Regions from separate parts of the Streptomyces sp. NPDC096136 genome, predicted to be linked through region 3. Evidence: riboswitches for the same ligand, from Rfam matches in the RefSeq annotation. Region 3 holds a riboswitch; each other region holds the start of a gene.
What was found. A riboswitch is a leader RNA that binds a small molecule or an ion and turns the genes downstream of it on or off. The one in region 3 is predicted to bind thiamine pyrophosphate.

Region 1 (7,279 bases), on a different contig from region 3:
GTCATCGGCGGCGGCAACTTCTTCCGCGGCGCGGAGCTTCAGCAGCGCGGCATGGACCGGGCCCGGTCCGACTACATGGGCATGCTCGGCACCGTCATGAACTGCCTCGCCCTCCAGGACTTCCTGGAGAAGGAGGGCATCGACAGCCGCGTCCAGACCGCCATCACCATGGGCCAGGTCGCGGAGCCGTACATCCCGCTGCGCGCCGTCCGGCACCTGGAGAAGGGCCGCGTCGTCATCTTCGGCGCCGGCATGGGCATGCCGTACTTCTCCACCGACACCACGGCCGCCCAGCGCGCCCTGGAGATCGACGCCGAGGCCCTCCTCATGGGCAAGAACGGCGTCGACGGGGTCTACGACTCCGACCCGAAGACCAACCCGGACGCGGTGAAGTTCGACGCGCTGGAGTACAACGAGGTGCTGTCCCGGGACCTCAAGGTCGCCGACGCCACGGCCATCACGCTGTGCCGCGACAACCAGCTGCCGATCCTCGTCTTCGAACTGCTCGCCGAAGGCAATATCGCCCGTGCCGTCAAGGGTGAGAAGATCGGCACGCTCGTGAGCGACCAGGGCACCCGGGCTTGAGCCCGTCGCACCGGGCCCTTCACGGGCCCGGTCCGGGCGGCCCGTACCGCCCCGCCCGCCCGAACCATCCATTCAAGACATGCAGGAGCACGTGGTGATCGAAGAAATCCTCCTCGAGGCCGAGGAGAAGATGGAGAAGGCCGTCGTCGTCGCCAAGGAGGACTTCGCCGCGATTCGCACGGGCCGTGCGCACCCGGCGATGTTCAACAAGATCGTGGCGGACTACTACGGCGCCATCACGCCCATCAACCAGCTCGCCTCCTTCTCGGTGCCCGAGCCGCGCATGGCCGTCGTGACCCCCTTCGACAAGAGCGCCCTGCGCAACATCGAGCAGGCGATCCGCGACTCCGACCTGGGCGTCAACCCCAGCAACGACGGCAATATCATCCGGGTGACCTTCCCCGAGCTGACGCAGGACCGCCGCAAGGAGTACATCAAGGTCGCCAAGAACAAGGCCGAGGACTCCCGCGTCTCCATCCGCGCCGTGCGCCGCAAGGCCAAGGACGCCCTCGACAAGCTGGTCAAGGACAAGGAGGCCGGCGAGGACGAGGTGCGCCGCGCCGAGAAGGAGCTCGACGACACCACCGCGAAGTACGTCGCGCAGGTGGACGAGCTCCTCAAGCACAAGGAAGCCGAGCTCCTCGAGGTCTGATGAACGACTCTCCCTGGGCCGCTGAGCCGGTACCGGCGGGTCCCGCATACGATGCGCTGGTGGGCCCGCAGACTGCGCCCATGCCCATCGTGCCCGATGCCGCCGGCCGTGCGTTCGACGACCGGGAAGCACGCGATCGGGGGGCCGCCTTCGCCGGCGGCCCCCCGCTCCGTACCGAGATGCCGTTGCAGGAGCCCATGCCCAGCCCCCCGCCACCGCCTTCCCAGGCACCGCAGGACGCCTCGCCCCCGCCGCAGAAGAAGCGTGCCGGGCGGGATCTGCGTGCCGCGATAGGGGTCGGCGTCGGCCTCGGCGCGGTGATCTTCGCTTCGCTGTTCATCGTCAAGGCCGTCTTCGTCGGCGTGGTCGTCGTCGCGGTCGTGGTCGGCCTGTGGGAGCTCACCTCCCGGCTCCAGGAGAAGAAGGGCATCAAGGCGCCGCTGGTCCCGCTCGCGGTCGGCGGCGCGGCGATGGTCATCGCCGGCTACGTCCGCGGGGCCGAGGGCGCCTGGGTCGCCATGGCGCTGACCGCGCTGGCGGTGCTCGTCTGGCGGATGACGGAACCGCCCGAGGACTACCTCAAGGACGTCACCGCGGGCGTCTTCGCGGCGTTCTACGTGCCCTTCCTGGCGACGTTCGTCGCGATGCTGCTCACGGCCGAGGACGGCCCGCAGCGGGTGGTGACCTTCCTGCTGCTGACCGTCGTCAGCGACACCGGGGCGTACGCCGTCGGCTGGCGCTTCGGCAAGCACAAGCTCGCGCCGCGCATCAGCCCCGGGAAGACCCGCGAGGGACTCCTCGGAGCGGTGGCCTTCGCCATGGTGGCCGGCGCGCTGTGCATGGAGTTCCTGATCGACGGGGGCTCCTGGTGGCAGGGCCTGCTCCTGGGCCTGGCCGTCGCCGTCAGCGCGACCCTGGGCGACCTCGGCGAGTCGATGATCAAGCGCGACCTGGGGATCAAGGACATGGGCACGCTGCTCCCGGGCCACGGGGGCATCATGGACCGCCTCGACTCCCTGCTGCCGACGGCCCCGGTCGTCTGGCTGCTGCTGGCCGCCTTCGTCGGCACCGGCTGACGGTTCCGGGCCGGGTTATCCTGGAGGGCGCGCCGTGTTCCACGCGGCGCGCCCTTTCCGTCCGGCGGCCGACGCCGCGGACCGGCCCTGCATGCGCGGGGTGACCCCCACCCCGTCGTACCGAGGAGTACCGCATGGCCCCCCGTCCCGCTCCGGGTGAGCTCACCTTCGTCGCCCCGCGAGGGGCCAAGAAGCCGCCCCGGCACCTCGCCGACCTCACCCCGGCCGAGCGCCGCGAGGCGGTGGCCGCGATCGGCGAGAAGCCGTTCCGGGCCAAGCAGCTCTCCCAGCACTACTTCGCCCGCTACGCCCACGACCCGGCGGAGTGGACCGACATCCCGGCGGCCTCGCGCGAGAAGCTCCAGCAGGAGCTGCTGCCCGAGCTGATGAACGTCATCCGGCACATCAGCTGCGACGACGACACCACCCGCAAGACCCTGTGGAAGCTGCACGACGGCACCCTCGTCGAGTCCGTCCTGATGCGCTACCCCGACCGGGTCACCATGTGCATCTCCTCGCAGGCGGGCTGCGGCATGAACTGCCCGTTCTGCGCCACCGGCCAGGCCGGCCTCGACCGCAACCTGTCCACCGCCGAGATCGTGCACCAGATCGTCGACGGCATGCGCGCCCTGCGCGACGGCGAGGTCCCCGGCGGCCCCGCCCGCCTGTCCAACATCGTCTTCATGGGCATGGGCGAGCCGCTCGCCAACTACAACCGCGTCGTCGGCGCCATCCGCCGCCTCACCGACCCGGAGCCCGACGGCCTGGGCCTGTCGCAGCGCGGCATCACCGTCTCCACCGTCGGCCTGGTCCCGGCCATGCTGCGGTTCGCCGACGAGGGCTTCAAGTGCCGCCTCGCGGTCTCCCTGCACGCCCCGGACGACGAGCTGCGCGACACCCTCGTCCCCGTGAACACCCGCTGGAAGGTCCGCGAGGTCCTCGACGCGGCCTGGGAGTACGCCGAGAAGTCCGGCCGCCGGGTCTCCATCGAGTACGCCCTGATCCGCGACATCAACGACCAGGCCTGGCGCGGCGACCTCCTCGGCCGCCTGCTCAAGGGCAAGCGCGTGCACGTCAACCTGATCCCGCTGAACCCGACGCCCGGCTCGAAGTGGACCGCCTCGCGCCCCGAGGACGAGAAGGCCTTCGTCGAGGCCATCGCCCGCCACGGCGTGCCCGTGACCGTCCGGGACACCCGTGGCCAGGAGATCGACGGAGCGTGCGGGCAGCTCGCGGCGAGCGAGCGGTAGTCTGGCCCGCGTACATCTGCATATTCCGACAGGGGAGCGCCACAGCGCTGAGAGTGCGGCAACACGTTTTCGGATCGAGCACCGTGGCCGCAGACCCTCTGAACCTCGCCCAGGTCATTCTGGGTAGGAAGTTCGGTCACCACCTCAAGCTGTTGCGCCCTGCCCGGGCGCCCGCTCCATCCGAGCGCCCGGGCGGGGCCGCGTCTTCTCCTGGTCATACCCAGGAGGAATGAACCGTGAGCACCACCAAGAAGATCGCGGGTGCGGCGCTGGCCGCGGCCCTCGGTGTCGGCACGCTCGCCGCGTGCGGCGGGGGCGCCAAGAACGAGGAGGGGGCCGCCGCGAGCGGGGCCCCGAAGTCCAAGACGATCACGCTCGTCTCCCACGACTCCTTCGTCGTGTCCGAACCGGTCCTCAAGGAGTTCGAGCAGCAGAGCGGCTACACCGTCAAGGTGCTGAAGTCCGGTGACGCCGGCGCCGCCCTCAACCAGGAGATCCTCACCAAGGGCTCCCCGCGCGGCGACGTCTTCTTCGGCGTCGACAACACGCTCCTCTCCCGCGCCCTCGACAACGGGATCTTCACCCCGTACGAGGCCAAGGGCCTGGCCGGGGTCAAGCCCGAGTACCTCCTCGACCCGCAGCACCGGGTCACGCCGGTCGACTCCGGCGACATCTGCGTCAACTACGACAAGGCCTACTTCGCCGACAAGAAGATCGCCCCGCCGCAGACGCTGGACGACCTGCTCAAGCCGGAGTACAAGAACCTGCTCGTCACCGAGAACGCCGCGACCTCCTCGCCCGGCCTCGGCTTCCTGCTCGCCTCCGTCGGCAAGTACGGCGAGGACGGCTGGAAGGACTACTGGAGCAAGCTCAAGGCCAACGGCGTCGAGGTCGTCGACGGCTGGGAGCAGGCCTACAACGAGCGGTTCTCCGGCTCCGCGGGCGGCAAGAAGGCCAAGGGCGACCGCCCGCTGGTCGTCTCCTACGCCTCCAGCCCGCCGGTCGAGGTCCTCTACGGCGACCCCCAGCCGGCCGAGGCCCCCACGGGCGTGGCCACCGGCACCTGCTTCCGCCAGGTCGAGTTCGCGGGCCTGTTGAAGGGCGCGAAGAACGAGGAGGGCGGCAAGGCCCTCATCGACTTCCTGATCGGCAAGAAGTTCCAGGAGGACATGCCGCTCCAGATGTTCGTGAACCCGGTGGTCAAGGACGCGAAGCTGCCGGAGGTGTTCACCAAGCACGGCGTGGTGGTCGAGAAGCCGGAGAACGTGGCCCCCGAGACCATCGCGAAGAACCGTGACCAGTGGGTCAAGGCATGGTCCTCGATCGTCGTGAAGTAGTCCGCGACGGCTCCCCGAAGGAGGGCGGGCGGGCCACCGCCGTCAGGCTGGCCCTGATGGCCGTGCCGCTCGCCTTCTTCGGGCTGTTCTTCGCGTACCCCGTCGCCGCGATCGTCGGCCGCGGGTTCAGGACGGACGCGGGCTGGGAGTTCGGCCGGATCGGCGAGGTGCTCTCCCAGCCCGACATCGCCGGCGTGCTCTGGTTCACCACCTGGCAGGCGCTCGCCTCGACCGTGCTCACCCTGCTCGTCGCGCTCCCGGGCGCGTACGTGTTCGCACGCTTCTCCTTCCCCGGCAAACAGCTGCTGCGCGCCCTGGTCACGGTCCCCTTCGTGCTGCCGACCGTGGTCGTCGGCACGGCCTTCCTGGCACTGGTCGGTCGCAACGGGCTGCTCGACGAGATGTGGGGCGTCCGGCTGGACACCACCGTCTGGGCGATCCTGCTCGCGCACGTCTTCTTCAACTACGCCGTCGTCGTCCGGACGGTCGGCGGGCTGTGGGCCCAGCTGGACCCGCGCCAGGAGGAGGCCGCCCGGGTGCTGGGCGCCGGGCGGTTCACGGCCTGGCGGCGGGTGACCCTGCCCGCGCTCGCGCCGTCGGTGGCCGCCGCCGCGCTGATGGTGTTCCTGTTCACCTTCAGCTCCTTCGGCGTCGTCCAGATCCTGGGCGGCCCCTCGTACGCCACGCTGGAGGTCGAGGTCTACCGGCAGACGGCGCAGCTGCTGGACCTGTCGACGGCCGCGGTGCTGACGCTGGTCCAGTTCGCCGCCGTCGGGATCATCCTCGGCGTGCACGCCTGGACCGTGCGCCGGCGGGAGACGGCGCTGCGGCTCGTCGACCCGTCGCGCACCGCGCACCCGCCGCGCGGCTGGGCGCAGCGCGGGCTGCTGGGCGGGGTGCTGCTGACGGTGGCGCTGCTGATCGTGGCCCCGCTCGCCGTGCTGGTGGAGCGGTCCCTGGACGCGCCCGGCGGGTACGGGTTCGGGTTCTACCGGGCGCTCCAGGAGAGCGGTTCCGGGGGCGGAACGTTTCTGGTGCCGCCGCTGGAGGCCATCTGGAACTCCCTCCAGTACGCGCTCGCCGCCACGGCCATCGCCCTGGCCGTCGGCGGTCTCGCGGCCGCGGCGCTGGCCCGGCGTGCCGGCCGCTTCGTCCGGGGCTTCGACGCGCTGCTGATGCTGCCCCTCGGCGTGTCCGCCGTGACGGTGGGCTTCGGGTTCCTGATCACCCTGGACGAGCCGCCGCTGGACCTGCGCACCTCCTGGATCCTGGTGCCGCTGGCCCAGGCCCTGGTCGGGGTGCCGTTCGTCGTGCGGACCATGCTGCCGGTGCTGCGCGCGGTCGACGGCAGGCTGCGGGAGGCGGCGGCCGTGCTCGGAGCGTCGCCGCTGCGGGTGTGGCGCGAGGTGGACCTGCCGCTGGTGCGGCGGGCGGTCCTGATCGCGGCGGGCTTCGCCTTCGCGGTCTCGCTGGGCGAGTTCGGCGCGACGGTGTTCATCGCCCGGCCGGACCGTCCGACGCTGCCGGTGGCCGTGGCCCGGCTGCTGGGGCGGGCCGGCGGGATGAACTACGGGCAGGCCATGGCCCTGAGCACGATTCTGATGCTGGTGTGCGCGGTGTCCCTGCTGGTGCTGGAGCGACTGCGACCCGACAAGACCTCGGGAGAGTTCTGATGACCCTGCTGCGCCTCGAAGGGGTGACGGTGCGCTTCGGCGACCGCGCGGTCGTGGACGCGGTGGACCTGGAGGTCGCCGAGCACGAGACCGTCTGCGTGCTCGGGCCCAGCGGCAGCGGCAAGTCCACCCTGCTGCGGGTGGTGGCCGGGCTCCAGCCGCCCTCCGCCGGGCGCGTGCTGCTCGACGGCGCCGACCAGGCCGGGGTGCCGGTGCACCGGAGGGGGGTCGGCCTGATGTTCCAGGACCACCAGCTCTTCCCGCACCGGGACGTCGGCGCGAACGTCGCCTTCGGCCTGCGCGTGCGGGGCTCCGCGAGGGCGGAGCGGGGCGAGCGGGTCGCGCGGCTGCTGGACCTGGTCGGGCTCCCCGGGGCCCAGGGCCGGGCCGTGGCCTCGCTGTCGGGCGGTGAGCAGCAGCGCGTGGCCCTGGCCCGGGCGCTGGCCCCCTCGCCGAGGCTGCTCATGCTGGACGAGCCGCTGGGCCAGCTCGACCGGGGGCTGCGCGAGCGGCTGGTGGTGGAGCTCCAGGGGCTGTTCTCCCGGCTGGGGACCACCGTGCTGGCCGTCACCCACGACCAGGGCGAGGCCTTCGCGCTGGCCGACCGGGTGGTGGTGATGCGGGACGGCCGGATCGCCCAGGCGGGCACCCCGCTGGAGGTGTGGCAGCGGCCGGCCTCGGAGTTCGTGGCACGGTTCCTCGGCTT
Region 2 (7,279 bases), on a different contig from region 3:
GAACGCTCGGCGGCGCCCACATCCTCAGCATCGGCGGGGGCGCCCGGCTCCGGGAGGGAGGTCAGCGGCAGAAGTACCTGCGCGATGCGGCCCTCCTCGAAGAGGGGCTGGCCAAGGAGCCCGACAACGCCCGCTACGTGTTCTACCTCGGGCAGAGCTGGCGGGACGCGGGCGAGCAGGAGAAGTCCCTCGCCGCTTACGACCGCCGGGCGTCCATGGTCGGCTTCTACGAGGAGACGTACCTCGCCCGGGTCTACGCCGCACGGGCCGCCGCGGGCCTGGGCAGGCCCGCGGCCGAGGTGATGGACCGCTACCTCCGCGCCTTCGAGAGCAGGCCCTCGCGGGCCGAGGCGATCGGGGACCTGGCGGGCCTCTGCCGGGTGGAGGAGCGGTGGCCGCTGGCCTATGTGTTCGCCAAGGAGGCGGCTCGTATCCCCTGCCCGAAGGACGTCCTCTTCGTGGAGCACGCCTGGCACGAGTGGCGGGCGCTCGACGAACTCGCGATCGCCGCCTACTGGGTCGGCGAGTACCGCGAGTCGCTGGAGTGCTGCGAGCGCCTGCTGAGCAAAGGAAGGATGCCCGACGAGCACCGCGAACGGGTCGCCGGGAACCTGGACTTCGCACGGAGCAGGCTGGATCCGGCGATGTTTCACGTGAAACGTCCGTCCGCCCCCCTCCCGGCCTCCGCCGGGAGCCGCCCCCCGGCGAAACGCCGCGCCAAGCGCCGGGTCTGACCCCTCCCTGCCGGAGGGACGGTCTAGCCCGCGGCCCGGTCGCCGAGCGGGCGCCGCCGCTGGGTGGCGTCCGTGAGGGCCGGCGGGCGCCAGACGCCGTCCGGGTGGTAGAGGTTCACGCCCGGCGGCACGACCTCGTCGATCCGGTCGAGCACCTCGTCGTCGAGGACCAGCCCGGCCCCCTTCACCAGGGACTCGAACTGTTCCATCGTGCGCGGCCCGATGATCACCGAGGTGACCGCCGGATGCGCGACGGGGAACGCCACGGCCAGCTCCGGCAGCGTGCAGCCCAGGTCGTCGGCGATCGTGACGAGCTTCTCCACGGCCTCCAGCTTGGCCACGTTGCCGGGGATCGCCGGGTCGAAGCGGGCCGGGTGCAGCTTCGCCCGCCCGGTGGTCAGGTCGACCGGGCTGCCGAGCCGGTGCTTCCCGCTCAGGAAGCCCGAGGCGAGGGGGCTCCAGGTCAGCACGCCCATCCCGTAACGCCGGGCGACGGGCAGCACGTCGGCCTCGATGCCGCGCGCGAGGATCGAGTACGGCGGCTGCTCGGTCCGGAACCGGGGCAGGGCCCGGCGCTCGGCGGCGTGATGGGCCTCGACCAGTTCCTCGGCGGGAAAGGTCGAGCAGCCGAAGGACCTGATCTTCCCGGCCCTGACGAGGTCGCCCAGGACGGACAGCGTCTCCTCGACATCGGTCGAGTGGTCGGGCCGGTGCACCTGGTAGAGGTCGATCCAGTCGGTGTCCAGCCGCCGCAGGCTGTCCTCGACGGCCCGCACGATCCAGCGCCGCGAGTTCCCGCTGCGGTTGCGGCCCTCTCCCATCTGGAAGTGGACCTTGGTGGCGAGCACCACGTCGTCCCGCCGCCCCTTGAGCGCCTTGCCGACGATCACCTCGGACTCGCCCGCCGAGTACATGTCGGCGGTGTCCACGAAGTTGATGCCCTGGTCGAGGGCGGCGTGGATGATCCGCTCGCACTCCGCGTGGTCCGGGTTCCCCACCGCCCCGAACATCATCGTGCCGAGGCAGTGGGCACTCACCTCTATGCCGGTCCCGCCCAGATTCCGGTATCGCATGGTCATGCGGCCGCACTCTAGGAGCTGGAGCGCACTCCAGCGCAAGACCCCGTTTTCCCGGCGGTCCGTCCGGACCGTCCCGCAACTCCCCCCATGAGGTCGCGGGACGGTCCGGACGGTCGGCTCAGTCCGCCAGCGGCAGGTAGACGCGGTTGCCGGAGGCGGCGAACTCGGCGGACTTCTCCGCCATGCCCGCCTCGATCTCCTCTGCCTTCAGGTCGCCGCCGTGCTCACGGCGGATGTCCTGGGAGATCTTCATCGAGCAGAACTTCGGACCGCACATGGAGCAGAAGTGCGCGGTCTTGGCCGGCTCGGCCGGGAGCGTCTCGTCGTGGAACTCACGGGCCGTGTCGGGGTCGAGGGCCAGGTTGAACTGGTCCTCCCAGCGGAACTCGAACCGCGCGTCCGACAGGGCGTCGTCCCACTCCTGGGCACCCGGGTGGCCCTTGGCCAGGTCCGCCGCGTGGGCCGCGATCTTGTACGTGATGACACCGGTCTTCACGTCGTCGCGGTTGGGCAGGCCCAGGTGCTCCTTGGGCGTCACGTAGCAGAGCATCGCGGTGCCCCACCAGGCGATCATCGCGGCGCCGATGCCCGAGGTGATGTGGTCGTAGGCGGGCGCGACGTCCGTGGTCAGCGGGCCGAGCGTGTAGAACGGCGCCTCCTCGCAGATCTCCTGCTGGAGGTCGATGTTCTCCTTGATCTTGTGCATCGGGACGTGGCCCGGGCCCTCGATCATCGTCTGCACGTTGTGCCGCTTGGCGATCGTGTTCAGCTCGCCCAGCGTCTTCAGCTCCGCGAACTGCGCGGCGTCGTTGGCGTCCGCGATGGAGCCGGGGCGCAGGCCGTCGCCGAGCGAGTACGTGACGTCGTACGCCGCGAGGATCTCGCAGAGCTCCTCGAAGTTCGTGTAGAGGAAGTTCTCCTTGTGGTGCGCCAGGCACCAGGCGGCCATGATCGAGCCGCCGCGGGAGACGATGCCGGTCTTGCGGCGGGCCGTCAGCGGCACGTACGGCAGCAGCACGCCGGCGTGGACCGTCATGTAGTCGACGCCCTGCTCGGCCTGCTCGATGACGGTGTCCTTGTAGATCTCCCAGGTCAGGTCCTCGGCACGGCCGTCGACCTTCTCCAGCGCCTGGTAGAGCGGCACGGTGCCGATCGGGACGGGGGAGTTGCGCAGGACCCACTCGCGCGTGGTGTGGATGTTGCGGCCGGTCGAGAGGTCCATGACCGTGTCGGCACCCCACTGGGTGGCCCAGGTCATCTTGTCGACCTCCTCCTCGATGGAGGAGGTGACGGCCGAATTGCCGATGTTGGCGTTGACCTTCACCAGGAACCGCTTGCCGATGATCATCGGCTCGATCTCCGGGTGGTTCACGTTGGCCGGGAGCACCGCGCGGCCTGCGGCGATCTCCTCGCGGACGACCTCGGGGGAGACGTTCTCGCGGATCGCGACGTACTCCATCTCCGGGGTGATCTCGCCCCGGCGGGCGTACGCGAGCTGCGTGACGGCCTGGCCACCGCGGCCCCGGCGCGGGAGGCGCGGGCGGCCGGGGAAGACCGCGTCGAGGTTCTTGAGGCCGCCGCGGGGCGAGGTGTGCTTGATGCCGTCGTCCTCGGGGCGCACGGGACGACCCGCGTACTCCTCGGTGTCACCGCGGCCGATGATCCAGTTCTCGCGCAGCGGCGGCAGGCCGCGGCGCACGTCGGTCTCGATCTGCGGGTCGGTGTACGGACCGGACGTGTCGTAGAGCGTGACGTCCTTGCCGTTGGTGAGGTGGACCTGGCGGACCGGCACCCGGATGTCCGGGCGGGAACCCGCCAGGTATCCCTTGTGCCAGCCGGGCTGGCGCTCGGTCTGGCCGTCGGCGCCCTGGTCGACGGCAGGCGTGCGTGCGTCCTGAATGGTCATGAGACCTGATCTCCCTACGCCGGCATTACCCGGTAACAGGTTCGGCGGTCGACGCAGCCTCCTCCCGTACGCAATCTGCTGCGCGTACGGTGATCAGCGCCCTCTCAGCCCGGTGCTCCGAGCTCCCGCGTTGTGCAAAGTAGCCCCCACGCTAGCGTCATCTGTGGCGTGCTGAACAGTGGGCCCCCTCATCTCTTGCGATGATCTGCCGGTGACGACCTCGCCGCAGCCCCCCAACCAGCCCACGGAAACCTGGGGCCACACCGGCCACGAGCATGCGTCCCCCGGGCATGCGGCCGACGGCCCGCAGGACCCTTCCCACGGCCATGGGCCTTCCCACGGGCAGGCGCACGGACATGACCACGGACACGACCACGGACAGGCGCACGGACACGGCCACAGCCACGGCCACGGGCCGGCGGCCCCGGGATCCAGGCACCTGCGCAAGGTGATCTCCGCCGTACTGATCCCCTTCGCCGTCGCCGTCTTCGCCGGCCTGGTGGTGCTCTGGCCCGGCGGCGCCCCCGGCCACGAGCGCACCGGGGTGGGCTTCGACCGCCAGACGCAGCAGGCGAAGGTGGTCGCGATCTCCGACGTCGACTGCAAGTCGGTCAACGCCTCGCAAGTCCCGCCCACCGGCAACGGTCCCGCCCCCCAGGGGCGCGAGGCCCGGCCCGGTGCCTGCAAGAGGGCCACCGTCGAGGTCGGCACCGGACCGGACAAGGGGCGCGTCTTCTTCGAAATCGTCCAGCCCGGTGCGCCACGACAGCTGGAGATGGACCAGGAGGTGGTCGTCGCGTACGCGCCGAACGCGCCGCGCGACCTCCAGTACTCCGTGATCGACCTGAACCGCAAGTTCCCGATGATCCTGCTCGCGGCCATCTTCGCGGTGGCGGTGGTCGTCGTCGGCCGGATGCGCGGGCTGTTCGCGCTCGTCGCGCTCGTCGTGAGCTTCGGGGTGCTGACCCTCTTCATCCTCCCGGCGATCCTGCAGGGTTCGAACCCCCTGCTCGTCGCGGTCGTCGGCGCCAGCGCGATCATGCTGATCGCCCTGTACATGTGCCACGGGCTGACCGCCCGGACCTCGGTCGCCGTCCTCGGCACCCTGGTCTCGCTGCTGCTGATCGGACTGCTGGGTTCGCTGTTCATCGGCTGGGCGTTCCTGAGCGGGAACACGGACGACAACACCGGGCTGATCCACGGGCTCTACCCGAACATCGACATGAGCGGCCTGCTGCTCGCAGGCGTGATCATCGGATCGCTCGGCGTCCTCGACGACGTGACCGTCACCCAGACCTCCGCCGTCTGGGAACTGCACCAGGCGGACCCTGACATGGGTCCGCGCGCCCTGTACCGGGCGGCCATCCGGATCGGCCGGGACCACATCGCCTCCGTGGTCAACACCCTCGTCCTGGCCTACGCGGGCGCGGCGCTCCCCCTGCTGCTGCTGTTCTCCATCGCGAACAGCAGCATGGGCACGGTGGCCAACAGCGAGCTGGTGGCGGAGGAGATCGTACGGACCCTGGTGGGCTCCATCGGACTCGTCGCCTCGGTCCCGGTGACCACGGCGCTGGCCGCTCTGGTGGTGTCCGCGGACCGGCCCGCCCCCACCGCCGCGGGCGCCGTCCCCGCCCAGGCCGCGCCGGCGGCCCGCGGTGGGCGGGGCCGGCGGCGCAAGCGCTGAGGGGCTGCGGGGGACGGGCCCGGGGAGCGGGCCCTCAGCCCGCGTTCTGCCCGTTCTGCTGCTGCGCCTGCGCGAGGATCCTGCCGAGCTCCTCGTCGAGGGTCTCCTCGAAGTCGCCGAGGCTGCGCTCCTGACCGAGCGGGACGAGCCGGTCGGTCCGGTCGAGGAACGCGACGAGCGGGGCCGCACCGGCACGGAAGAGGGCCCGGTCACCGCCGACCTGGAGGCGGATGTGGACGTCGGAGAGCTCTCCCGGTTCGGTGGGAGCGATGTGCACGTCGCCTTCACCGCAGGGCCTGTTGATGCCGTCGAGGAGCAGCTCCCGGCCGAACGCCCAGGTCACCGGGGCGTCTCCGGGAAGGTGGAAGGTCAGGCGTACGGCGTAGGGGTCACGGGCGTCGTACCGGAGTTCCACCGGGATCCGGAACGCGAGCTCCTCGGAAACGAGGAAGCTCATCATGACCTCTGCCTGTACCGACTCGCGCATTGCCTACCCCGCTGTAGTGGAAGTGGCCAGGAATGATCCCCCAGGGCCCTCTTGACAAGGGTGGTGGAAGCGCCAGCAGATCACAAGGAGTGAGTTTTCAGATACTGATAGAGAACGAGAGGGTGCTCAACAGCGCGCCTACTTCACTCCGTAGCCGATCGACTACACACAGCAAGCGGGATTCCTGGTGCACAGGGAGAGAAATGGCCATGGTCGCGGCGGCGTCGCCGGCGGTGATCGGGATGGCCGCGCACACCGTGCCCAGGGCGTACTCCTGATGCTCGGTCACCGGCTGCATCCGCCCCAGGGAGCCGATCCGCTCCTCCAGCGTGCGCATGTCCCGCACGGTGTACGGCGTGATGCCCTCGACCGGATGACGGTCGTAGTAGTCCCTGCGCGCCTTCTCGTCCAACTGCCCCAGCAGGCACTGCCCGATGGCGTGCGCGTGCGCGGTGGCGCGGAAATCGGCCCATTCCTCGCAGGCGGGGTTGGCCGGGGTGTCCGAGACACCCATGACCTCGATCTCACCCTCACGGTAGACCGCGAAGTAGACGGGGGCCCCGACCGCGTCGCGGAAGTGCGCGAGCGAATCGAGGATCATGCTGCGACGTTTCTGCTGAAGCCCTCCGTCCGCCAGCCGGCCGGCCGCGTCACCGAGGACGAACACCCCGCCCTCCCGGCGCAGATAACCCTCGTGCGTCAGGGTGCGCAGCAGGTGGTACGCGGTGGGGAGCGGGAGCCCGGCCTCGCGCGCCAGCTGTTTCGCCGGGGCTCCCCCGCAATGGGAGCTCGCCGCTTCCAGCAGCCGCAGCGCCCTCTGCACCGAGCCGATCAGCGTCGGCACACCGGCATTGCGATCCGGAGACACAGCTCACCCCCAGGCGTGGCGGCGGGCCCGGGGGGCCCGCCGGCGCCCAGGGAACGGCACGGATTGCCAGCCTATCCACCGATTGCCACAGGATGAGGGGTTTGCCGGGACATGTTCGCCCGGCTGGCGCAATGCCCGCACCCCTCGGGCACGACGGCCTACCAGTCGCCGGAGGTGCTCTTCGCCCCGCTGCCCGTGAACTTCTTGACGACGAAGACCAGGCCGCCGACCAGGGCCGCGAACAGCAGGACCTTGAAGGCGAAGCCGATCAGCGTGCCGATGATCGAGGTGATGATCCCGCCGAAGACGAAGAGCGCCAGCAGGGGAACGGCGACCCACTTGACCCACCACGGCGTGCCCGCGAACATCGCTCGGATCCCGTCCATGTCCCTACCTCTTCCTCGTCCTCGCCGGTGTCCCTGGCGTCGTCTTCCTTGGTCTCGAGCTTAGGAGCCGCGCGCACGGGCCGGGGGCCCGAGAGCCCCCGGAACCCCCTGACCCGCCCCCTAGGGGGATCAGGG
Region 3 (7,279 bases):
CGGCGTCGACCTCGGACTCGGAGTGGCAGGAGCGCCCGATCAGGACCTCCGGGCCGAGGATCGCGCGGGCGGCGGGGACGGGGATGTCGCCCTGGCCCAGGTGCAGGACGTCGGAGCCGATGGCGTGCGCGACGTCGGCGCGGTCGTTGACCGCGAGGAGCTTGCCGTGCCGGCGGGCGGCCTCGGCGAAGACCCGGAGGTGTTCGAGTTCCTCACCGGCCTCCATGCCCTTGTCGCGGAGCTGGACGACGTCCACCCCGCCGGCCAGGACGGCGTCGAGGAACTCGGGGAGGTCTCCCTGCCGCTTTCGGGCGTCCGTGCACAGGTAGAGCCGGGCGTCGGACAGCTGCTGCATGGGAGTACCCCTCTGGTGGTGGCGGTGTGCGGGCGGGCCGAGGCTACCCCGCCGGCCCGCACACCCGTGGATCAGCCGGTCAGAGGGCGAGCGCCTGGGCGCGGCGCTTCACCTCCGTGCCGCGATTCTCGCGCAGCGCCTGCACGGGGGTGCCGGGCAGGGTGGGGTCCTCGGTGAAGAGCCACTCCAGCATCTCCTCGTCGGAGAAGCGGTCGTCGCGCAGCACCGTGAGCAGGCCGACGAGTCCCTTGACGACCTTGTCGCCGTCGATGAACTGGGCCGGAACCTGCAGGGCGCGGTTCTCGCCCCGGCGTACGGCGATCAGCTGCCCTTCCTTGACCATCTGGCGGACCCGGGTCACCTCGATGTCGAGCATCTCCGCGATGTCGGGGAGGTACAGCCACGAGGGGACGAGGGCATCGATCTTTGCGTCAATCTCGGTCACGGGGACAAGCCTGCCACCTCGGCGGGACACCCGGTACCCGGCCCCGTCCGTCCGGGTCCGTCCGCGTAGGCGGGGATCCGCCCGGATCAGGGTCCGCGCCCGGTTGCGGGCCCGGCCGCGCGGCGGCGGGCCGGGCCCCGGGGCGGTGTCAGGCGGCGGCCGACTTCAGCGGTACGCCCGGGTCGGCGACCTTGGCCGGATCCACGGGGGCGCCCGACTCGATCAGCTTCCGCCCCTGGGCCAGGTCGCGGGGGCGGCCGACGGCCAGGACCGCGACGAGGGCGTCCCCGCGCAGCCAGCACACCGACCAGGCGTCCCCGTCCGGGTCGCCGCGCCACAGCAGGGCGTCGGCGCCGCCGTGGTGGCCGGCGTACTGCACGAAGCGGCCGAACTGCTCGGACCAGAAGTAGGGCACGGGGTCGTAGGCCTGTACGGCCTCCCCCGCGACGATGTTCGCCGCGACCGTGCGCGGGCCCTGGAGGGCGTTGTCCCAGTGGTGGACCAGCAGCCGGGTCCCGTAGCGGGCCGACGGGAAGGAGGAGCAGTCCCCGACGGCGTACACCCCGGGCAGGGAGGTGCGCAGGTGGGCGTCGGCGGTGACGGAGCCGTCGGGGCCCCGCTCGACGCCGCTGCCGTCGAGCCAGTCGGTGGCGGGCCGGGCGCCGACGCCGACGACGACGGCCCCGGCGGGCAGCTCGCGGCCGTCCGCGAGGAGCACCCGCCCCTCCTCGACGGCGGCCACCCGGGCGCCGGTGAGCAGGGTGGCGCCGGCGCCCTGGTACCAGCGGGCCATCGGGGCGGCGACCTCGGCGGGCAGGGCACCGGCGAGGACCCGGTCGGCCGCCTCGACCACGGTGACGGCGCAGCCGGCCTCGCGGGCGGCGGTGGCGAACTCGGCGCCGATCCAGCCGGCCCCGACCACGACGGTGTCGGGGGCGGCGGCCAGGACCGGGCGCAGCCGGGCGGCGTCGTCGAGGGTGCGCAGCAGGTGGGCGCCGGGGACGCCGCCGGTGCCGGGCAGGGTCAGGGGCGTGGCTCCCGTGGCCAGGACGAGGACCTCGTACGGGACCGGTCCGGCCTCGGTGTCCAGCTCGTGGTCGGCGGCGCGCAGGCCGGTGACCTCGGTCCCCAGGCGGAGCGTGATGCCGAGGCCTTCGAAGTCGACGTCGAAGGCCGAGTCCTCGGCCTTGCCGAGCAGTACCGCCTTGGACAGCGGCGGGCGGTCGTAGGGCTGGTGGGGTTCGGCGCCCAGCAGGGTCACGGGGCCGGTCCAGCCCTGTTCCCGCAGGGCCACCGCGGTCTGCACCCCGGCCATTCCGGCGCCGACGATCACGACACCGGGCTTCGTCTGTTCCGTCTGCTCACTCACACGGCCAGCCTAGTCACCTGACGACCCGTCAGGAAACTGGGGGCGGGGCGCCACAGGGAGGCAGCCTTACCCGCCACCGGCCCCGGGGTTACGCTGGCCACCGTACCTATCGCGGGAGTCCGGGCGCACCGGGCTGAGAGGGAGGCTGGCCGGCCTCCGACCGTACGAACCTGATCCGGGTCATGCCGGCGAAGGGAGGGGCTGGACGCCCATGCACGCATCCGACAAGGGATCCGACCACCGGGGCTGCGACGTCCTCGTCATCGGTGGCGGGATCATCGGCCTGGTCACCGCCTGGCGGGCGGCCCGCAGCGGCCTGCGCACCGCGCTCGCCGACCCCGACCCCGGCGGCGGCGCCGCCCGGGTCGCGGCCGGCATGCTCGCCGCCGTCACCGAACTGCACTACGGCGAGGAAACCCTGCTGGGGCTCAACCTCGCCTCCGCCGCCCGCTACCCGGACTTCGCCGCCGAGCTCTCCGAGGCCAGCGGCGGCATGGACCTCGGCTACCGGGCCTGCGGCACCCTGGCCGTCGCCCTCGACGCCGACGACCGCCTCCACCTGCGGGAACTGCACGCCCTCCAGCGCCGCTGCGGCCTGGAGTCCGAGTGGCTCACCGGCCGCGAGTGCCGCCGCCTGGAGCCGATGCTGACCCCCGGGGTGCGCGGCGGGCTGCGCGTCGACGGGGACCACCAGGTGGATCCGCGCCGACTCGCCGCCGCACTGCTGGCCGCCTGCGAGCGGGCCGGGGTGGAGATCCACCGGGCGGCCGCCCGCCGGCTGCTCGTCACCGCCGACCGGGCCTCGGGGGCGCTGCTCGACGACGGCACCGGGCTGCGCGCCGACCAGGTGGTCCTGGCCGCCGGCTCGCTCAGCGGCCGGCTGGAGGGCGTACCGGAACAGGTGCTGCCGCCCGTACGGCCGGTCAAGGGGCAGGTCCTGCGGCTGGCCGTGCCGCCCGCCTTCGCGCCGTTCCTGTCCCGGACGGTACGGGCCGTGGTGCGCGGCAGCCACGTCTACCTGGTCCCGCGCGAGAACGGCGAACTCGTCGTCGGCGCCACCAGCGAGGAGCTCGGCTGGGACACCACCGTCACCGCCGGCGGGGTCTACGAGCTGCTGCGCGACGCGCACGAACTGGTCCCCGGCATCACCGAGCTCCCCCTGGTCGAGACCCGGGCGGGGCTGCGCCCGTGCTCCCCGGACAACGCGCCGCTGCTGGGCCCCAGCGACCTGCCCGGTCTGCACCTGGCCACCGGCCACTACCGCAACGGGGTGCTGCTGACCCCGCTCACCGGCGACGTGATGGCGGAGCTGCTGACCACCGGCGCCGTGCCGGAGATCGCCCGCCCCTTCAGCCCCCGCCGCTTCTCCTCCACCCGTCAGGAGTCCCCCGCATGACCATCTCCGTCAACGGCGAGCCGCGCGAGCTCGCGGCCGGCACCACCCTCGACGCGGTGGTCGCCACCCTGACCACCGCCCCCTCCGGCGTGGCCGCCGCCCTCAACGAGACGGTCGTCCCGCGCGGACAGTGGCCGCACACCGCGGTCGGCGACGGCGACCGGGTCGAGGTCCTCACCGCGGTCCAGGGAGGCTGAGCGCCATGGCCGACGACCTGTTCACCCTGGGCGGCCGGACCTTCTCGTCCCGCCTGATCATGGGCACGGGCGGCGCCCCGAGCCTGGAGGTCATGGAACGCGCCCTGATCACCTCCGGCACCGAGCTCACCACGGTGGCCATGCGCCGCCTGGACCCGACGGTCCAGGGCTCCGTCCTGTCCGTTCTGTCCCGGCTCGGCATCGCGGTCCTCCCGAACACGGCGGGCTGCTTCACCGCCGGCGAGGCCGTCCTGACGGCCCGGCTCGCGCGGGAGGCGCTGGGCACGGACTGGATCAAGCTGGAGGTGGTCGCGGACGAGCGGACCCTCCTGCCGGACGGGGTCGAGCTGCTGGACGCGGCGGAGGTGCTGGTCGACGAGGGCTTCACGGTCCTCCCCTACACCAACGACGACCCGGTGCTGGCCCGCAGGCTGGAGGACGCGGGCTGCGCGGCGATCATGCCGCTGGGCTCCCCCATCGGCTCCGGGATGGGCATCCGCAACCCGCACAACTTCGAGCTGATCGTGGAGCGGGCCGGGGTGCCGGTCATCCTGGACGCGGGCGCGGGGACGGCCTCGGACGCCGCGCTGGCGATGGAGCTCGGCTGCGCGGCGGTGATGCTGGCCTCCGCGGTGACCCGTGCGCAGGAGCCGGTGCTCATGGCGGCGGCCATGCGCGACGCCGTCTCGGCGGGCCGGCTGGCCCACCGCGCGGGCCGCATCCCCCAGCGCCGCTTCGCGGAGGCCTCGTCCCCGCGGGAGGGCCGCGCCGCTCTGGACCCGGAGCGCCCGGCGTTCTGAGGGCCCGCCGCGAACCCCCCGCCCCCCCGCCCACGTCACAGGTGCGCTGCAAGGCGTGGACACCCCGGCCGGGGGTGGTGGGGGCCCTCGTAGAATCGCCGGGTGGATACGACCCTGGATGACCCCCTCGTCGGGCGCGTGCTCGACGGCCGCTACCGCGTCGACGCCCGCATCGCCGCAGGCGGCATGGCGACGGTCTACCGGGCCCTCGACACCCGCCTCGACCGCGTCCTCGCACTGAAGATCATGCACCCGGACCTGGCCGCCGACGCCGCCTTCGTCGACCGCTTCATCCGCGAGGCGAAGTCCGTGGCCCGCCTCGCCCACCCCAACGTGGTCGGGGTCTTCGACCAGGGCACCGACGGCCCGTACACGTACCTCGCCATGGAGTACGTCTCCGGCTGCACCCTGCGCGACGTCCTGCGCGAGCGCGGCGCGCTCCAGCCGCGGGCCGCGCTCGACATCCTCGAACCGGTCCTCGCCGCGCTCGGCACCGCCCACCGCGCCGGCTTCGTCCACCGGGACATCAAGCCCGAGAACGTGCTGATCGGCGACGACGGCCGGGTCAAGGTCGCCGACTTCGGCCTCGTGCGCTCCGTGGACGCCGCCACCCACACCACCGGCTCCGTCCTCGGCACGGTCTCCTACCTCGCCCCCGAGCAGATCGAGGACGGGGTCTACGACACCCGCGTGGACGTCTACGCCTGCGGCGTCGTGCTGTACGAGATGCTCACCGGCTCCAAGCCGCACACCGGCGGCACCCCCGCCCAGGTGCTGTTCCAGCACCTCAACGAGGACGTCCCGCCCCCGTCGGCCGCCGTCCCGGGGCTGCCCGCCGCGCTCGACGAGCTCGTCGCCCAGGCCACCGCCCGCACCCCCGGGCTGCGCCCCGCGGACGCCGCCGCCCTGCTGGGCCTGGCCCGCGAGGCGCGGGCGCGGATCGGCGAGGCCGAGCTGGACGCCGTACCTCCGCAGGCGCGGGCCGCCGAGCGGTCCGCAACCGAGGACCGCACCAGCGTGATCCCGCGCCCGGTCGCGGGGCAGGCGCAGGAGCAGTCCGTGCACCACACCTCGCGCCTGGAGCGGCCGCACGTACCGGAGCCCCCGGCTCCCCCGGCCGCCCGCCGGCAGCGCCGGGGCACGGTCCTCGTCATCGCGGGGATCCTGCTCGCCCTGGGTCTGGGCGCCGGCGTCTGGTACATCAACTCCGGGCAGTTCACCAAGGTGCCCAACCTCCTCGGCAAGACGGAGGAGCAGGCCAGGACGGAGCTGTCCGCCGCCGGGCTCGGCGTCAAGAAGGTCGACCGGAAGTTCAGCGAGGCCTTCGAGCGCGGCACGGTCATGAACTCCGACCCCGCCGGCGGCAAGCGGATCCGCGGCAACGGCGCGGTGACCCTCACCGTCTCCCGCGGCCCCGAGCTGGTCAGCGTGCCCGATCTGAAGGGTCGGCCGCTGGAGGAGGCCAAGGCCGAGCTGACGAAGGCGGGGCTGGCCCCCGGCATCGTCACCCAGGCCTTCAGCCAGGACGTGGCCCAGGGCTCGGTGATCGGCACCGACCCGGCCGGCGGCCAGAAGCGGGCCCCCGACACCGCCGTCTCCCTCCAGGTCAGCAAGGGCCGCCCGGTCCAGGTCCCGGCCGTCACCGGCCAGTCGGCCGACCAGGCGCGGGCGGCCCTGGAGGCCCTCGGTCTGAAGGTCGAGACGGCCCCCGACCAGGTCAACTCCCCCGCGCCCGCCGGTACGGTCGCCAACCAGTCGATCGGCGCGGGCACCCAGGCCGCCACCGGGGACACGGTCACGCTGACCCTCTCCAAGGGCCCCCGGCCGGTGCAGGTCCCGAACGTGGCCGGCCAGGACGTGGACGCCGCCCGCAAGGCGCTGGAGGCCCTGGGCTTCAAGGTGAAGGTGGAGCGCCCCTTCCTGTCCTTCAGCAGCACGGTGGACACGCAGTCGGTGCCCGCCGGACAGAGCGTCCCCGAGGGCAGCACGATCACCATCAAGACCAAGGGGCTCTGAGCACCGTTGTCACGCAATCCCGTGGGCGGGCACGTGCCCGTCGCCGGCGGGCTGGCCTCCGTGGGCCTCGCCTACGCCCGTGAGATGGGCGCAGAGGCCGTCCAGGTCTTCGTGGCCAACCCGCGCGGGTGGGCCACCCCGACCGGGAACCCGGCGCAGGACGAGCTGCTGCGCGCGCAGTGCGCCGAGGAGTCGATCCCGGTGTACGTGCACGCCCCGTACCTGATCAACTTCGGCTCGCACACCGCGGCGACCGTCGAGAAGTCGGTGGAGTCCCTGCGGCACTCACTGCGCCGGGGCCGGGAGATCGGTGCGCTCGGGGTGGTCGTGCACACCGGCTCGGCGACCGGGGGCCGTCCGCGTGAGGAGGCGTACGCGCAGGTCAGGGAGTACATGCTGCCGCTGCTGGACGAGCTGACCCACGAGGACGACCCCTTCCTGCTGCTGGAGTCCACGGCCGGCCAGGGCTCCTCGCTCTGCTCGCGCACCTGGGACTTCGGCCCGTACTTCGAGGCCCTCGACCACCACGAGAAGCTCGGCATCTGCCTGGACACCTGCCACATCTTCGCGGCGGGCCACGACCTGGCGGAGCCGGGCGGCACCAAGCAGACCCTGGACCTGCTGGCGGACACGGTGGGCGCGGGCCGGCTCAAGCTGATCCACGCCAACGACTCCAAGGAGGGCGTCGGCGCCCACAAGGA

Region 1: another riboswitch for thiamine pyrophosphate. It lies ahead of ACIRBY_RS27920 (thiamine ABC transporter substrate binding subunit); the one in region 3 lies ahead of thiO (glycine oxidase ThiO).
Region 2: another riboswitch for thiamine pyrophosphate. It lies ahead of thiC (phosphomethylpyrimidine synthase ThiC); the one in region 3 lies ahead of thiO (glycine oxidase ThiO).

The regions. Positions count from the first base shown of each region.
Region 1 covers NZ_JBIWFZ010000016.1:86,598-93,876, forward strand. The annotation lists gene pyrH (UMP kinase) at 1-585, shown strand, start outside; gene frr (ribosome recycling factor) at 680-1,237, shown strand; gene ACIRBY_RS27910 (phosphatidate cytidylyltransferase) at 1,237-2,313, shown strand; gene rlmN (23S rRNA (adenine(2503)-C(2))-methyltransferase RlmN) at 2,448-3,563, shown strand; TPP riboswitch at 3,584-3,711, shown strand; gene ACIRBY_RS27920 (thiamine ABC transporter substrate binding subunit) at 3,800-4,900, shown strand; gene ACIRBY_RS27925 (ABC transporter permease) at 4,876-6,573, shown strand; gene ACIRBY_RS27930 (ABC transporter ATP-binding protein) at 6,573-7,279, shown strand, end outside.
Region 2 covers NZ_JBIWFZ010000005.1:365,243-372,521, reverse strand. The annotation lists gene ACIRBY_RS13625 (glycosyltransferase) at 1-734, shown strand, start outside; gene ACIRBY_RS13620 (aldo/keto reductase) at 758-1,807, opposite strand; gene thiC (phosphomethylpyrimidine synthase ThiC) at 1,932-3,719, opposite strand; TPP riboswitch at 3,714-3,858, opposite strand; gene ACIRBY_RS13610 (YibE/F family protein) at 3,931-5,403, shown strand; gene ACIRBY_RS13605 (SsgA family sporulation/cell division regulator) at 5,438-5,890, opposite strand; gene ACIRBY_RS13600 (IclR family transcriptional regulator) at 5,988-6,734, opposite strand; gene ACIRBY_RS13595 (DUF5326 family protein) at 6,917-7,144, opposite strand.
Region 3 covers NZ_JBIWFZ010000004.1:241,191-248,469, reverse strand. The annotation lists gene thiE (thiamine phosphate synthase) at 1-355, opposite strand, end outside; gene ACIRBY_RS10325 (Rv2175c family DNA-binding protein) at 435-800, opposite strand; gene ACIRBY_RS10320 (NAD(P)/FAD-dependent oxidoreductase) at 949-2,169, opposite strand; TPP riboswitch at 2,271-2,383, shown strand; gene thiO (glycine oxidase ThiO) at 2,381-3,565, shown strand; gene thiS (sulfur carrier protein ThiS) at 3,562-3,762, shown strand; gene ACIRBY_RS10305 (thiazole synthase) at 3,768-4,562, shown strand; gene pknB (Stk1 family PASTA domain-containing Ser/Thr kinase) at 4,665-6,578, shown strand; gene ACIRBY_RS10295 (deoxyribonuclease IV) at 6,585-7,279, shown strand, end outside.